Beijerinckia sp. 28-YEA-48: one gene and its partner. The protein of the gene in region 2 interacts with the protein of the main gene of each other region in a pairwise test. Links are inferred from orthologs where the notes say so. Each region holds a gene or a part of one and is shown on either strand. Other genes may lie near its edges. The genes, in order: glp and mobA.

Region 1 (8,304 bases), 470 kb from region 2 along the record:
CGCCCTGGCTGTGGGTCAGGAGAACGCAGGGGCAGACTTTGTCGATGAGCGCGATATAGGCGGTCAAAACCGCATCGTCGGTCGACAGCCAGCGCGGCACGATCTGTTTGGTGAAAGCGTCGAAGGCTTCGATCGGGAACTGATTGCCGGGCAGGAGTTTGCGCTTGGCCGGATCGGCATCGAAGGAGCCGGCGCCGGGGCCGATGCGGAAGCGCTCCCACGGATCGGTCTGGGTTAGGAAGAGGGGCTGGGACTTCCAGATGTCGGGGGAGGCGAAGCTGGAGCGGCCGCGTTCCATGGCATCGCTGACATAGACGTCCCATCCCTTGCGGATGAACATGTCGCGCCAGCCCTCGCGGCCATCGGGCGTTGTCTCATAGGTCACACCGGTCAGGCCGCCGCCATGCCACATCAGCAGCGGCCATTTGCCTTTGCGGTTCTGCACCAGGAAATATTGCACATACATCTGCTCGACCTGATAACGGCCGTTGGGATCGAGCTTGGAGGTCGGGCCGCCGGGAACGCGCACGATGTCCTGTACGGGGAGGCCGGACAGTTCGGCGATGCGGCCGCCGACATGGAAGGAGCCCATGTCGCGTAAAGCGATCGGATCGGCGGCGTAGGAAGCTGTTCCTGTCAGACACAGGAGCGTAGCCAAGAATGCGTTGCGGAGTTTCATGTTAGGGCTCCCTCTCAGTCTGACGGATAGGCTATTGGCCGAAGGCGCTGCCCAGGGCTTTCAAGACTTCGGGCGGCGCGGCATAGAGGCGCTGGACATAAGCGCGCATGTCCATTCCCGACAGGCCGGAAACATCAATCCGCATCTTGTCGGCGTCGGCTTTCAACTCGCTGCTGGCGAGTGCATCGAGGAAAGCCTTCTGCAGAATCTCCAGCCGGTCGGCGGGAACTTCAGGCGGCGCAACATAGGGACGGCTGAGATCGTTCTGCGCGTAGAGAATGGTGAGAACCTGGCGTTGGATGTCGGTCTTGGCGAGGGCGGGCATCAGGGGCACGCCGGCGGCATTCAGTTCAGGATCGCCCTTCATGTCTTCCTGCACGAAGATGCGGGCAAAGCTGTTGCCGGTGAGGAGGTCGGGGTATTGCACCTTGAGCGTCGACCAGCCGATGCCGCAGATGCCCTGGACCTCATTCTTTTCGATGGCGCCGCCGACTTCGCGCGTGCCTTGATAGCCGGGAATGAGCTTGAATTTCACGCCGAGCAGATTGCGCTCGACGGTGGGAAAATCCACGACCTGACTGCCGCGCGTCGTTCCGCCGATGGTGATGTCCTGGGTCAGCAGATCTTCAATCTTCTTCACGCTGGCATCATTGCGCAGCATGCAGACCGAGGCTTCCACCTTGGCGTTACCGATGAAGCTGAACTTGCTGGCGTCCAAAGCATTGGCGCCAGGCGCCAGCAGGGCATCGATGAGAACGCTGGGAAAGAAGGTGCCGATCGTGGTGCCGTCTTTGGGCGCGCGGAACATCAGATGCCTGGCCACGATCTGGCCGCCGGCTCCGGGCATGTTCGAGACGACGACGTTCGAAGCGCCAGGGATACGCGAGGTGAGATGGCGCGCCAGGAGACGCGCATAGGTGTCGAGCCCACCGCCGGCTGCTGCGCCCACGGCGATGGTGATCGTTTTGCCTTGAAAGAACTGGCTTGCCGGCTGGGCGAAGGCAGGCGCGGCCGCGAGCGCCGAGACCAAGCCATAGCCGAGTGCGGTTCGGATTGTACCGACGAGCAGCCCCATTGCGATCTCCCTAGCGCCTATCGGCCTATAATTTTGGCTATTGATATTCGACCGTAGGAAGCAAGAGTGCGCCAATATTCGTTGCAACGCTTATCAAAACCAATACTTTCGATATAAAAAATACGCCATAAATTTTGTAGCGAGCCATCACGTGGAGCGAATTCCTGATCTTCGGCGTTTGCGCGCTCTTCATGAAGTGGCCCTATCGGGATCGCTCGTCATGGCGGCTGAGGCTCTGCGCATCAGCCAGCCGGCGATGACCTATCTGATCAATCAGCTCGAAGCCGATCTCGGGATCCGATTGGTGGTTCGTGGGACGACGGGAACAGCGCTGACCACGATCGGGGACCTTTTCGCCAAGCGTACCGAACGCTGTCTGCAGAAGATCGCGGAGGCCGTTGAAAACCTGTTGGGGGAAGGGATCTCTCTGCGGCGTAGACAGGCCGTCGTGTCGCGGATTGGTGGCACGCAGTACAACGCCATCCTGGCGCTCTGGCATGAAGGCGACGGCGCCTCGGCGAGCCGATCGCTTGGCGTATCGCAGCAATCCCTGCTGCGGCCCATTCGGGAGTTGGAGAAACTCCTGTCCATCAAGCTCGTCCGTTCGCTGGGTGGTCGGGTTCTCTTCACGGATGCTGGGCGCGAGTTGGCGCGGCACCTGGTGTTGGCGGGACAGGAGATTGGATCGGCGCTGGAGGAGATCGGTCGCGGGCCAACAGGGGCGCGGAACCTGCGCATCGGTGCGCTGGTGTTGTCGCCACGGCTCATCTTGACTGAGGCGCTCGACGAAGCGCTTCGCTCTACACCTCGGCAAACGGTGGAGATCGTCGAAGGGGCCTATGAGGATTTGGTGCTGCGGCTTCGCGACGGGTCCATCGATGTCATTTTCGGCGCCTTGCGGGCACCACCGCCGTTCTCCGACCTTGTCGAGGCGCCGTTGCAAAAGGATCCCTATATCGTCGTCTGTCGGCGCGGCCATCCCCTTGCTCGCTTGAAGCGGATCAAAGCGAAAGATCTAGAAAAATTTGACTTCATATTCCCGACGGAAGGGTTGCGTCGCGAGGTGCTGGACGCGCTTGTGCAACGCTGGAAGCTTTCGCCGCTCTCCCAAGTCTATAGCAATTGGCTGCCAACGGTTGTCGCCATGGTGCGCTCAAGCGATCGTCTGGCGGTGCTGTCGCGCTGGCATATCGAATCCGATGAGTCCGCCGATCTTCAGGCGCTCGACACTTTGCCGGTGCCGCACGCGCCGCGTTATGTCGGCCTGACAAGCCGGGCGTCGTGGTTGCCGACGCCATTCCAGCAGCATTTCATGGACGTGTTGACGAAGGTTGTGCGCGCGCGGGCTTCTTAGGAGCCCCGAGCTAGGTCGCCAGAATGCTGGCGCGGCCGAAGCCGTATTGATCGAGCGGCACGACGCGGCAGGGATCGCCCTTCTGCGCTTTGGGCGCGTGCGGCTGGCGCACGATCAGGCCCTGCGCTTCGGCGAGGATGCCGAGCATGGAGGAGTCCTGGCGCTTGAACGCCGTGGCGACAGGCAGGCCGTCGCTGTCGTGCTGCAGGCGCGCGCGCAGATAGTCCTGGCGCACATCATTGGCCGGCACATCCTCGCCGAGCACGGCGGCGATGGTGGGATCGCGGCCGGCGGCGCTGTCGCCGCACAGCGCGCGGATCATCGGCAGCACGAACAACACGCAGCAGACAATGGCCGACACCGGATTGCCGGGCAGGCCGGCGATCAGCATGTCGTCGATGCGGCCGTGCATGAACGGCTTGCCGGGGCGCATGGCGATGCGCCAGAAGCCGAGTTCCATGCCTTCGCGCTTCAGCGCCGATTGCACCAGGTCATGGTCGCCAACCGAGGCGCCGCCCAGCGTGACGAGGACATCGGCCTTGGCATCGCGGGCGCGGCGGATCGCGGTTTCCAGCGCTGCGAAATTGTCGCCGGCGATGCCGAGATCGAGCACTTCGGCGCCGGCCTGGCGCAGATAGGCGCCGACAGCGAAATTGTTGGAGGCGATGATCTCGTCGGGGCCGGGTGAGCTGCCCGGCGGCAGCAGTTCATCGCCGGTGGCGAGAATGGCGACGAGCGGCTTGCGCACCACATCGACCGTGGCATGGTTCATCGCCGCCGCCAGCGCCAGTTCGGCGGGGCCCATCAGCCGGCCGGCTTCGAGCAGCACATCGCCTTCTTTAAAGTCGAGACCGGCGCCGCGCACATGGCGGCCGAGCGGTTCGCTGAATTTCGCGGTGATGATGTCGCCATCGACCTCAGCGTCTTCCTGGATGAGGATTGTGTCGGCGCCTTGCGGCACGCGCGCGCCGGTGAAAATGCGCACGGTCTCGCCGGGGCTGATGGCGCCGTTGAAGCCGTGGCCGGCGGCGCTGGTGCCGATCAGTTTCAGCTTTGCGGGAAGGGTGGCGATATCGGCGGCGCGCACCGCATAGCCATCCATGGCGGACAGATTGGCGGGCGGCTGGGTGCGGCGGGCGGCGAGGGGATGGGCGAGCCTGCGGCCATGGGCCTGCGCCAGGGCAACCGTGTCGCTGAGGCGCGGCCGTTCAGCACTTGCCAACAAGCGCTTCAGAGCCTCGTCGACCGACAGCATCGGTTCTTTCGCCACTTTACGCCTCGTGTTTCCAATCGCCGGATTTGCCGCCGGATTTCTCGACCATGCCGATGCCTTCGATGCGCATGAAGCGATCGACCGCTTTCACCATATCATAGACGGTGAGGCAGGCGACGCTGACGGCGGTCAGCGCCTCCATCTCGACGCCGGTCTGGCCGCTGACTTTGGCGGTGGCGCGCACGCGCACGCCAGGCAGGCTTTCGTCGGCCGTCAGATCGACTTTGATGCTCGAGAGATTCAACGGATGGCAGAGCGGGATCAGCTCGTGGGTACGCTTGGCCGCCATGATGCCGGCGATCCGCGCCGTGCCCAGCACATCGCCTTTCTTGGCATCGCCGGCGATCACCAGCGCCAGGGTTTCCGGCTTCATCACGACGCGGCCTTCGGCGATCGCGATGCGATCCGTCGACGCCTTGGCCGATACATCGACCATATGCGCCTCGCCGGAGGCCGCGATATGCGTGAGCTTGCTCATGCCTTGGTTCGCACGGTCTCGCCATGCAGCAGGGTGTGGGTGGCCTTGCTCACATCGGTGTGGCGCATCAGGCTTTCGCCGACCAGGAAGGCGTCGATGCCGGCGAGGCTCAGGCGCTTGCAATCCTCATGCGAGCCGATGCCGCTCTCGCCGACGATGATGCGGTCCTTCGGCACGAGCGGCGCCAGCTTTTCGCTGATCTCGAGCGTGGTCTTGAAGCTGTGCAAGTCGCGATTGTTGATGCCGATGAGGCGCGTCTCCAGCGGCAGGGCGCGGGCCAGCTCCTCTTCATTGTGGATCTCGACCAACACGTCGAGATGCAGATCATGGGCGGCCTTGTTGAGCGCAAGGGCGGTCTCGTCGTCGACGCTGGCCATGATGATGAGAATGCAATCGGCGCCCCAGGCGCGGGCCTCATAGACTTGATAGACGTCGTAGAGAAAATCCTTGCGCAAGGCCGGCAGCAGAGTGGCGTCGCGCGCGCTGGTCAGGAATTCGGGCTTGCCCTGGAAGGAGGGCTCGTCGGTCAACACCGACAGACAGGCGGCGCCGCCGTGCTCATAGGCCTGGGCGAGCTTGGGCGGATCGAAATCGGGACGGATGAGGCCCTTCGACGGGCTTGCCTTTTTGACTTCGGCGATCAGGCCAAAACCGCCGGCATTGATCTTCGTCTCGAGCGCATGGACGAAGCCGCGCGTCGGCGAGCGCTGGCCGATGATCCGCTCCAGCGCGGGCAGGGGCATGCGCACCTTCGCTTCGGCGATTTCGCGGCGCTTATAGGCTTCGATCTTACGCAGAATATCTGACATTTCGGATCGCTTTCTGCTCCGCACCAGCGTCTTGCAGTTTGACAAAGCCGTCAAACGCCAAAAAGACGCGTCAAAACAAAGATCCCCGCAAATCGTGTTTAGATGAAACGCGATTTACGAGGGACGATTGGTTACTTCCGCCAGTTTGGCAAGCGTGGCCTTCGCCCTGCCATCGGCGATGACCTTGGCGGCGATGGCAACGCCTTCCTTCAGTTCCTTCGCCTTGCCGGCGACGATCAGGGCCGCGGCTGCGTTCATCAGCGCGATATCGCGATAGGCGGAGGCCTTGCCGTCGAGCACGTCGCGCAGTGCGCGGGCATTGTGCTCCGGGTCGCCGCCCTTGAGATCGGCGCTCGTCGCACGCGCAAGGCCAGCGTCCTCGGGGGTGACCTCGAAGCTTTCGATCTTGCCATTGGCGAGCGCCACGACGCGCGTCGGGCCGGTGGTGGTGATCTCGTCGAGCCCATCCGAGCCATGCACGAACCAGGCGTTGTCGGAGCCGAGATTGCGCAGCACTTCGGCCATCGGTTTCAAAAGATCGACCGAGAAGGCGCCGACGAGCTGGCGCTTGACGGCGGCGGGATTGCACAGCGGTCCAAGAATATTGAAGATCGTGCGGGTGCCGAGTTCGATGCGCACGGGCGCTACATGGCGCCAGGCGGCATGGTGGGTCGGCGCCATCATGAAGCCGAGACCAACTTCCCGCAGCGATGTTTCGATCTGCGCCGGTTTCAGGCCGATGCCGATGCCGAGCGCGCCCAGCACATCGCTGGCGCCGGAGCGCGACGACAAAGCACGGTTGCCATGCTTGGCGACCGGCACGCCGCAGGAGGCGACGATGATGGAGGCGAGCGTCGAGACATTGTAGGAGCCCGAGCCATCGCCGCCTGTGCCGACGATGTCTATGGCGCCCTCGGGTGCGGTCACCCCCAGCATCTTGCCGCGCATCGCGGCTGTCGCACCGGTGAATTCATCGACGGTCTCGCCGCGCACGCGCAAAGCCATCAGGAACGCGCCCATCTGCGCCGGCGTGACTTCACCCGACAGCAGATTATCGAAGGCGGCCTCGGCTTCCGGCCGGGTCAGGCTGGCGCCCGCGGCCACTTTGGCGAGGATCGGCTTGAAGGACTCCATTCATGCAGCTCCGCTTGCAGTTCTACGCGCTTGGCTCGGTACGGTTTGGGTAGGCACGGCTTGGTGCGCCGCGCGGCCGCGTGCATTCCAATCGCCAGCCATGTCGAGAAAGTTTTTCAAAATGAGATGACCATGTTCGGAGAGGATACTCTCCGGATGGAATTGCACGCCATGGATGGGCAGGCTGCGGTGTTGCAGCGCCATGATCAGGTTGTCGGTCCAGGCGGTGGCTTCGAGCACGGACGGCAATGTGTCGGCGCGGACCACCAGGGAATGGTAGCGCGTTGCCTGGAAGGGTCCGTTGATGCCCCGGAAGAGGCCGGCGCCGCTATGGGTGATTTCCGACAGTTTGCCGTGGATCGGGGTCGGGGCGCGCACGACCTCGCCGCCAAACGCCTCGCCGATGGTCTGATGGCCGAGGCAGACGCCGAGCAGGGGCACGGTTTCGCCCGCAGCCGCCACCAGATCGAGGCAGATCCCCGCCTCGCGGGGCGTGCAAGGCCCCGGCGACAGGACAATGGCGTCGGGCGCGGCCGCCATGACGGCGGCGACGGAGATCTGATCGTTGCGGTGAACGGTCACGGACGCACCTAGAGAGCCCAGGTAATGCACCAGGTTCCAGGTGAAACTGTCGTAATTGTCGATCAATGTGACGGAAGGCATGCAGGCCCCTGTTTCCGGCGTCCTTTTCGACTTTGGCAGGGGCAAGGTCAAGCCGGCTGTTTGGACGGCAATCCGGCGCCGTTTGGGAGGCCGGTTCCGCCTTATTCTTCCGTGATCTAGCTTCTGTGATCTTGCTGTTACCGGCCTGTCAATCGCCTGTCAGGGAATCGGCGCATGCCGAGGTCATGTTCGACCGGACCAGACCTCTGTTGGCGACACGGCGCGACCTCCTCCTTTCAAGCGCGGCCCTGGCCAGTTTCTCGGCCTTATCGGGCCTGGCCCGCGCCTCGGAGCCCGTCCAGGCGGGCGTTTTGGTGGGCGTATGGGCCAGCGGGCGGGTCCTGGACGTTGATCGCGATGTGGGCCTTCCCGGCGTTTTGGTGTCGAACGGCCTCGACATCGTGGCGAGCGACAATGACGGGCGCTATGTCCTGCCGGAAGCCGACGACGGTACGCTCTTCGTCATCAAGCCGGCGCATTATCACGTGGCGGTCGATCCGCTGACCGGCCTGCCGCAGCACTATCGCCCCTATGGCGCAAGCGCCGGTCCGTCTGATTTCAGATTGCGGGCCGGCGATGAGCCCGCGCGGTTCGACGTGGCGCTGTTTGCCGATCCGCAGCCGGAAACCCATCGCCATATCGATTATATCCGCGACGGCGCGGTGCGCGACGTCGCCAAGGCTTTACAGCTGCCGGCCTTCGGCCTGACGCTTGGCGATATCTGCGGCGACAATCTGGCTTTGCTTGACCGCCTAAATCTGACGATCGGGCAGGCGGGCGTGCCCTGGTGGAATGCCGGCGGCAATCACGATCTCGATTACGGCGCGACGACGAAGGTT
Region 2 (8,432 bases):
TGGCCACGACATGAGGATCGTCGGGATAGAGCGATGGTTTGCCGTTTGCCGCCCGAAAAACCTCGATTTTCGGCACATGCGCGGTTTTGAACCCCTCGATCAGCACCAGATCGACCGGGCTCATCCGCGCCAAAAGTTCTTCCAGCGGCGGCTCATCGCCCTGAATTTCGTGCATCAGCGCCCAGCGCGAACCGGAGATGACGAGCACTTCGCCAGCCCCAGCCTGGCGATGGCGCCAGGAATCCTTCCCCGGCGTATCGAGTTCGACCTTGTGGTGGACATGCTTGATCGTCGAAACGCTGAGGCCTCCTGCCCGCAGTGCCGGGATCACCCGCTCGATGAGCGTCGTCTTGCCCGCCCCGCTCCACCCGGCAAATCCGATTGCTTTCATATTCTTCCCGTAACCGGCAGCGGCGCGAGCGGCAAGGCGGTGGCGTCGGCGACGAACCGGCTTGGACGGCTAAAGGTGGGGATACGTTGGCTTCGCCGGGCCAATCTCAAACGGCAAACAACTTCGGAAAAGACTGCTTCACGATTTCCGAAAAACCAGAACCTGGCTCAGCAAGAGCTTGAAGCGCCGCCAGGGTTCTGCCCGCTGCCCCGTCAAACTCAATTGTCGTGGTATTCAGATCATTCCCGTCAAACGAGAAGACATCCTTCCCGGCGAAAACCAGTGTGCAGTTCTCAAATTTGCAATTGGAAAAGTGCCTTCCGTCGATATTCACACGCTGCCCTTTGAATACCTTACCGGTGATCTTTTCCACGTGCCGCGGCTCCCCTTAAGTCCTGCGGCAAGATTAGCTCAGAAACTGAATCGAAAACAATTACTTGGCATCCTCATCTCGGGGCCTTCGACTCTCCCATTTGCATGGGCTCGTCTTGCCCTCCCCGCTCGCGATTAGTTTGTGGGAGCAAGCTCCCAGGTGGCCGACATCGTGGCCTTTACGGTGACCTCTCCAGGCTCCAACGGGATGGGCGCACCTAGCGGATTCGGCGTCGGCGCCCTTCGTGGCAAATCGGCATAGCCTTCGGGCTCGACCGGCGGCGCACCTTCGTAAACAGCAACCAGACGTCCCAACTTCACGTTCAAGGTCGCGGCATAGGATTCGGCCTGTGTCCGGGCTTTGCGCAGAGCTTCGTTATTGAGGGCCAGTTGCCGCTCCTCTCGCTTCTCCAGAAGGAAGTCTGTACCGTCATATTCGTTCGCCCCTTTATCGAGCGCCAGCCGCACGAGAGCGCCCGCCTTGTCGATATCTCGGACCTGAATGCTGAAATGATGTTGCGCGACGAAGCCGCGGGGCTTGCGCGAGATTTCCCGTCGGTCCGGCCCATATTCGATGTCGTAGTTGCGCGCTACACTCGAATTCGTAGTCCGAATGTCGAGATCTGCGATCCTCTGCCCACGTAAAGCCAAGACGACTGCGCCCGCTATACGAGAGGTTTCATCGGTCGCTTCTTTTGCACTCGGACGCTCGATGCGTATGCCCAAACGAATGCGCGCGATATCCGGCTTCTCCCGCGCGGCGGCTGTCCCCGTAATCGTAATTTGGGGAAACGTATCTTTCGAGACGGTTGCGATGGTTTGCGCCTTCACCGCGACGGATGCGCTGAGCGAAGCCAGCAAAGCTGCACCTAAAACGGAAAGCTTGAGCGACGTCATGTTTGTCTCACCCTTCTGAGGACGAACAAATGTCGCGATCATCTATGGCGGCTTTGTGCCGTCTTTTCTCCTGAGCGCAAATGTTATCACTGGTAAGATTCTGTCATCTCAGCGAAAAAGAACGGTCCCCACGCCGCCCGAAGATGAGAGAATGCACTGGCTTCTGAAACAGGAGCCCCCATTTGCAATCCTCCGATCGTTCCTATTTAGGTCAGAGAGCAAACGGCTGTGTCTGACTGGAGCCCATCTTGGCCATTACCGAAGCTGATATCCGCGCCGCGCTCGCCCATGTGGCCCTGCCTGACGGCTCGCCGCTCTCCGCCTCCGGTCGGCTGACCAATATCGTCGCCCGCGAGGGCAAGGTGATTTTCGCCATTTCCGTGTCGCCCGAGGAAGCCAGAGCCTTCGAGGGCGTGCGCATGGCGGCCGAGCGCGCCGCCGGCGCCCTGCCCGGCGTCACCCAGGTTCTCGTCGGCCTCACCGCCGAAAAGGCTGCGGCGCCGCGCGCACCCGATGACGAGACGCGGCTGCGGCCGTCGAAACCGTCTCCGGCCACCACCCGGGCCGCCGGCATTCCCGGCGTGCACCACATCATCGCGGTGGCCTCCGGCAAGGGCGGTGTCGGCAAATCGACCACCGCCTGCAATCTGGCGCTCGGCCTGGCGGCAACCGGCCTCAAGGTCGGCATGCTTGACGCCGATATTTACGGCCCGTCGCAGCCCAAACTCTTCGGCCTCACCGGCAAGCCCGCGATCGATGGCAACCGCAAAATCATCCCGCACGAAAAGTTCGGCATCAAGGTGATGTCGATTGGCTTCCTGGTCGATGAATCACAGGCGATGATCTGGCGCGGCCCGATGGTCATGTCGGCGATCACCCAGCTGCTGCGCGATGTCGCCTGGGGTGAACTCGATGTTTTGGTCGTCGACATGCCGCCAGGTACAGGCGACGCCCAGCTCACCTTGGCTCAGCAGACGCCGCTCGCCGGCGCTGTCATCGTCTCGACGCCGCAGGATCTTGCCTTGATCGACGCGCGACGCGGCGTCGCCATGTTCGAGAAGGTCAATGTGCCCGTGCTCGGCGTGGTCGAAAACATGGCGACCTTCTGCTGCCCGAACTGCGGCCATATCTCGCCGATCTTCGGCCATGGCGGCGCGCGGCGCGAAGCCGAAAAGCTCGGCGTGCCCTTCCTCGGCGAAATCCCGCTGCATATGGAAATTCGCGAGACCTCCGACGAGGGCCGCCCGGTGGTCGCCACCGCGCCCGAAGGACCGCATGCCAAAGCCTATCTGGCGGTGGCGCAAGCGGTGGCCGCCGCGCTCTCTGGCAAGGCCGCCAATCGCGCGGCGCCGCGCATCGTTATTGAGTGAGCCTGGCATGAACACGTCGGCGGTCTGCGCCGTGGTGCTGGCCGGCGGCCAGGCACGGCGCATGGGGGGCGAGAAAGCCTTCGCCACATTAGCAGGCAAGCCGCTCATCGCCCATGTGATTGCGCGGCTCGCGCCGCAATGCCACGCGGTGGCGATCAACAGCAACGACGACCCGGCGGGCTTCCAAGCCTTCGCCCTGCCTGTTCTCGCCGACACCGTGCCGGATTTTCCCGGCCCTCTCGCCGGCATTCTCGCCGCCATGGACTGGTGCGCGACGACCTACCCTGACGATACCTATGTGCTGACCGCACCGGTCGATTGCCCGTTCCTGCCCGATGATTTGGCGAAGCGGCTCTGGAACGCGCGTGACGACATGGACATCGTCGTTGCTGGCAGCGGCGAGCATCTGCATCCGACAGTGGCGTTGTGGCGCGTTGCTTTGCGCGAGGATCTGCGCGCGCACCTGATATCTGGCGGCACGCGCCGGCTCGTCACCTGGATCGAGCGCTATCGACACAAACAGCTCGACTGGCCGACGGAACCCTTCGACCCGTTTTTCAATGCCAACACGCCAGACGATCTGAACGACGCCATCCTCCGGCTGCGCTGAAATAATCTGGTTGAAGCAAGCGGCGCTGGATTGCGGCGCTTCGTCCGCATTGACGGCGTGACGTCGGATCTCCGACGATGACGCGCTATCCTGGCGAGCTTGTTCAACACCGCCGCTTGTTTCCTTCAAAACGTGAAACGCTCCTGGTCTTGAGGGAGCAATCCGTCCGCCTGTCAGCGGGATCATGAAGCGAACGTGGCGGCCTCGTTCATTGCTTTTTTTGCAATTGGTAGCTGAGGCGCTCGACAGCCGCACAGACGCTTCCTAGAAACCCAATCTTAGAATTAGAAGAATGAGGATAGCCCATGCGTTCCGATCTGAATGAAATTCTCACCCGTGTCGGCCCTGGCACAAAGATGGGTGAATTGTTTCGCAGGTTCTGGCTTCCGGCGTTGCTTGAAGAGGAAGTCGCCAAGCCAGATGGACCGCCTGTTAAGTTTCGCATTCTGGGCGAAGACCTCGTCGCCTTCCGCGATACCGAAGGCAAGGTCGGCGTTATCGACGCCTATTGCGCGCATCGGCGCGCCGGCCTCGAATACGGACGCAACGAGGAGTGCGGCCTGCGCTGCGTCTATCACGGCTGGAAATTCAGCGTGACCGGCGAGTTGCTCGATGCGCCATCCGAGCCCCCAAGCCGCCTCGACCAAGTGAAAAAGACAGTGAAGATTACGGCCTATCCAACCCATGTCGCCGGCGGCGCCGTATGGGTCTACATGGGGCCCCCGGAAGCCAAGCCGCCATTTCCCGCGTTCGAATGGACGCGCTTTCCGGCATCGCAGAGCGCCATCATCAAACGCTATCAGCCGTGCAACTACGCCCAGGCGCTCGAGGGCGGTATCGATTCAGCGCATATTTCTTTCCTGCATCGCGACCTCAAAGATCTCGCAAAGGCCGGTCAGCCTGTCGCAAATGCAGGTCAGCCTCGCTCTACCCATGCACGTTATGCTGGTGGCTGCCAGTACCCCGAATTCTCGGTCGACGAGACCGACTATGGCTTGCGCATCATGGCCCGTCGCTATCTCGACGACGCGGACAAGGACTACTGGCGTGTGACGCAATTCATGCTGCCATGTTTTCAAATGGTCCCGCCCACTCTGGAGAAGGGCGAATTCATCGCCAATCCCACATATGGCAATATCTGGGTGCCCATCGATGACTACAACACTTGGAACTGGGGCTTTAGTTCCGATGTCGAAGCGCTCAGCGAACGCCAGCGGATCTTCATGGGCAAATCCGGCATCTGGGGCGAATTGCACGATGATTTCACCGCGGCTCAAAATCTGTCGAACAAGTTCGAATGGAGCCAGGAGCGTCAGCGCAGCGTGAACTATTCAGGCATCGCCGGTGTGCGAAATCAAGATGCGGCCGTGGTCGAAAGCATGGGCCCGCTGGTCGATCGCAGTAAGGAAAATCTTGGCCACTCGGATTCGGCCATCATTCGCTTCCGTCGCCAGATTATCGCGCTCGCCAATGCTTTGGCTGATGGCAAGGAGCCGCCCATGCCCCACCGTCCGGAGTTGTTCAACATCCGCTCCTTTTCAACACTTCTCGAGAAAGATGTGCACATCCGCGAGCAGGCGCCGCTTCTGGAGGCTGGCGCACCGCTTTAACGGCGCGCCAACGCTTGATCGAATTGTGAGCGCGGCCAGGCATTCAACAGCCGCCGCGCTCACCCAACGAGCGGGTTCAGCCCGTGCAGGTACGAATGAACTCGAGGGCGACCTTGGCGAAGTCGTCGTCCTTGCTGCCCATGCTGGCGACCGTCGAGAAATGGTTGTGGCCGTCGAAGCAGCGGATGCGTGGGCTCTTGCCGTCGCGCAAGGTCAGCGCATGGGCCATCTCGAAGCCCGGCGTGATCAGATGCTGCGGATCATATTCGGCGATGGAGACGGCAACCGGCACTTTGCTCTGCGCCACGTAGTGGATCGACGAACGACGATCGAACTGGCCCGTGTCGGTGCCGAAATAGGCCAGCACATTGTCGCGGCTCTCGTCCTTGCGCACTTCGTAAGGGCCGCTTGAGAGCATGCCGCCGGCGACGATCTCGCCGCCCTTGATATCGGGATCGAACAGGAAGGTCGCCACATGGGCGGCGCCAGCTGAATGGCCCATGATGACGATCTTGTTGGGATCGCCGCCGAATTCGCTGGCATGGGCTCTCACCCATTTCACCGCGCTTTCGATGTCCTTAGCGGCGGACGGCCATTTCGCTTCCGGCGCCAGGCGATAATTGGCGACGACGCCAACCATGCCTTCGCGCGCCACGCAGCCGCCGATATTGCCGTAGAACACCGGATCGGAGCGCTTGTCGCCGCCGACGAAACCGCCGCCGGGAATGTAGATGAAGACGGGCTTGCCGGTGCCGCCGGCTTTCCAATAGACGTCGAGCTTCTGGCGCTCATGATCGCCATAGGCGATGTCGAGCTTCATTTCGACACCGTTCATCACGCCGTCGACGAGCGGCGCGTAGAGCTTACGGATCGTAGACGCATTTTCTGGCGCGGCATTCTGCCCGAGCGGCGGAATGGCCTTGCGGATATCATCAGGCATTGAAGTCATAGACAGAACTCTCCTTGAAAAACTTTCCGGAAACTTATTCGGCGGCCGCTTTGGTTGGCTGCGGCATACGATCCTTGAAATAGGGCAGAACTTCCTTGGCGATGGCGATCTGGTTTTCCTGCACCATCTGATGCGGCATGGTGCCGAACTGGGTCTTGGTGAGGGAAATACCAAAGCCTGCCATATCCTGATACTGCGCCAGCTTCTCGCGCACCGTGTTCGGGCTACCGACGATGACGATGCCGCGCGCGATCATGTCTTCGGCCGTCGAGCGGCCCGTCATGAAGCTTTTCAACGCGCGCATGCGCTTGATCGATTCCACGCTGGTATAACCCGGCGGCGCCATCATCACCGGATCGCGGGTGAGGAATTCATTGGCATAGGCTTCGAGATGCGGACGTACATCACGCAGCGCCTTCTCGTCGCTCTCGGCGACATAGATCGCATTCGACCAGGCGAATTGTTCTGGCGTCGCTTGATAGCCAAACTTGTCGGCCTCCTCGCGATAGAGCCTGAAAGTCTGTGCCACGGAAGCAATCGGCGCCAGCGTCTGGCAATAGGTGTATCGGTGCTGCGCCGCCCAGCGAATGGTCGAGAGAGAACCCGACGAGGGCGTGAAGATAGGCGGATGCGGATCCTGATAGGGCTGCGGCCATGGGTTCACATATTTGAACTTGTAATATTTGCCCTCGAAGGCAAACGGCCCCGGCCGCGTCCAGGCCTGGATGATCAGGTCATGCGCCTCCAGGAAACGCTCCTGCGATTCCGCCGGGTTCATGCCCATGGTGTGATATTCGACGCCGATGCCGCGCACGAAGCCGGCGATGAAGCGGCCGCGCGTTAGATTGTCGAGGATGGCGAATTCTTCGGCTATCGTCAGCGGATTGCTGACGAGCGGCAGAGCGCGACCGAGGATCGCCAGCTTGCCGTTCTTGATGCGTCGCGCCAGTGCGCCGGCCAGAACGCCAGGTGCCGGCATCATGCCATAGGCGGTCTGATGATGCTCGTTGACGGCGACGCCATCGAAACCAATCTCGTCGGCGAATTCGAGCTGGTCGAGATATTCGTGATAGAGATCGGCGCCCTTTTTTGGATCGTAATAGCTGTTCGGATAGGTCATCCATGACGTGCCGAGACGCTTGATCGCTTCAAGATCGGCATGGGCATAGGGCATCAGGTGGAAGTTGAAGATTTTCATGCGGCGGCCCTCTCGGCGGCGGCGAAATCGGAAATGAGACGCACGAACTCGGCTGGCTTCTCGATCGGCGGCACGTGTCCGCAAGCGGCGATGATTTCCACCTGCGCGCCGGGAATGATTTTGCCCCATTCCTGCGCATAGGCTTGCGGCAACAGACGGTCCTCGGCGCCCCAGACGATCAAGGTCGGCACGTCGATGCGATGCAGCCATTTGCGCAAATGCGGATCATAGCCACGTGGCTGCCAGGTGGTTTGGGCGATGACAACCTGATTGTTCAGGCGCATGTCCTCGCTCTCCGGCGTGAGCCGCCGCGCTGTCTCGGCCTCGGCCAGTTTCGGATCATGGAAGAGATCGGCGATCGCCTGCTCTTCCGTGCACAGGAAGGTGTCGAGGGTCGGCACGCCATCGAGCCAGAGGCCTTGGGCGTCGACCAAAGTGAGCGAGGCAATACAGCGGGTGTCGCGCGTGGCGAGTTCCGCCGCGATCCAGCCACCCATGCCGTGGCCGACAAGATGGACATCCTTCAGGTCCAGCCGATCGAGGAGATCGAGATAGAAATTGGAATAGTCGGCGATGCGATCGAGCCATTTCGGCTTCGGCTGGCCGCCGAAACCAGGATGTTCCGGCACGATCACGTCGAAGCGGCGCGCCAGTTCGTCGAGATAGGGCTGCCAGTCGTCGGATGCATCCGTGCCCCGTAGAAACACCAGTGGCGTTCCCTGCCCGGCGCGCAAAACCTTGATGCGGCAGTCGTCGAGATCGATGTGGCTCTCTACCGGCGACACGTTTCCTCCCCGTGTTCGTTATCGCGCTGGCGCGCGTGCGACCTTTATAGTCACGCTTGGGCTGATGGTTCAACTAGGGCGGCCAACGATCAATCGTCGCCGGCCTTCCGTTCATCGCTCCCTGCTATTTGAAATAGCCCAGGATCAGCAAAACCATCGTGACAGTCACGGCGCCGCCGATGCGCGTGGCGATCTGCGCGAAGGGCATCAGCTGCATGCGATTGGCGGCTGTGAGGATCGCCACATCGCC

What was found.
Region 1: the proteins of mobA (region 2) and glp interact in binary tests that used the Escherichia coli proteins (3 or more experiments, as listed by UniProt). The link is inferred for Beijerinckia sp. 28-YEA-48 from one-to-one orthologs.

Annotation. Positions count from the first base shown.
Region 1 is NZ_FNSI01000001.1:1,116,457-1,124,760, forward strand. Bases 2,242-5,104 are described here. They hold glp (molybdopterin molybdotransferase MoeA), read right to left. Parts: upstream 4,364-5,104; coding sequence 3,119-4,363; downstream 2,242-3,118. Other genes in these bases: BLW50_RS05330 (LysR family transcriptional regulator), read left to right, coding at 2,242-3,108; moaC (cyclic pyranopterin monophosphate synthase MoaC), read right to left, coding at 4,380-4,859; trpC (indole-3-glycerol phosphate synthase TrpC), read right to left, coding at 4,856-5,104. Outside these bases: BLW50_RS05320 (alpha/beta hydrolase), read right to left, coding at 1-679; BLW50_RS05325 (type 2 periplasmic-binding domain-containing protein), read right to left, coding at 711-1,754; more of BLW50_RS05330, read left to right, coding at 1,906-2,241; more of trpC, read right to left, coding at 5,105-5,668; trpD (anthranilate phosphoribosyltransferase), read right to left, coding at 5,783-6,802; BLW50_RS05355 (anthranilate synthase component II), read right to left, coding at 6,803-7,465; BLW50_RS05360 (calcineurin-like phosphoesterase C-terminal domain-containing protein), read left to right, coding at 7,651-8,304. UniProt on the Escherichia coli protein: Catalyzes the insertion of molybdate into adenylated molybdopterin with the concomitant release of AMP.
Region 2 is NZ_FNSI01000001.1:1,585,505-1,593,936, forward strand. The notes cover bases 1,848-4,838. They hold mobA (molybdenum cofactor guanylyltransferase MobA), read left to right. Parts: upstream 1,848-3,037; coding sequence 3,038-3,640; downstream 3,641-4,838. Other genes in these bases: BLW50_RS07485 (Mrp/NBP35 family ATP-binding protein), read left to right, coding at 1,909-3,030; BLW50_RS07495 (Rieske 2Fe-2S domain-containing protein), read left to right, coding at 3,946-4,838. Outside these bases: mobB (molybdopterin-guanine dinucleotide biosynthesis protein B), read right to left, coding at 1-391; BLW50_RS07475 (hypothetical protein), read right to left, coding at 498-764; BLW50_RS07480 (SIMPL domain-containing protein), read right to left, coding at 899-1,660; more of BLW50_RS07495, read left to right, coding at 4,839-5,250; BLW50_RS07500 (alpha/beta hydrolase), read right to left, coding at 5,327-6,199; BLW50_RS07505 (LLM class flavin-dependent oxidoreductase), read right to left, coding at 6,234-7,397; BLW50_RS07510 (alpha/beta fold hydrolase), read right to left, coding at 7,394-8,182; BLW50_RS07515 (2-hydroxycarboxylate transporter family protein), read right to left, coding at 8,307-8,432. UniProt on the Escherichia coli protein: Transfers a GMP moiety from GTP to Mo-molybdopterin (Mo-MPT) cofactor (Moco or molybdenum cofactor) to form Mo-molybdopterin guanine dinucleotide (Mo-MGD) cofactor.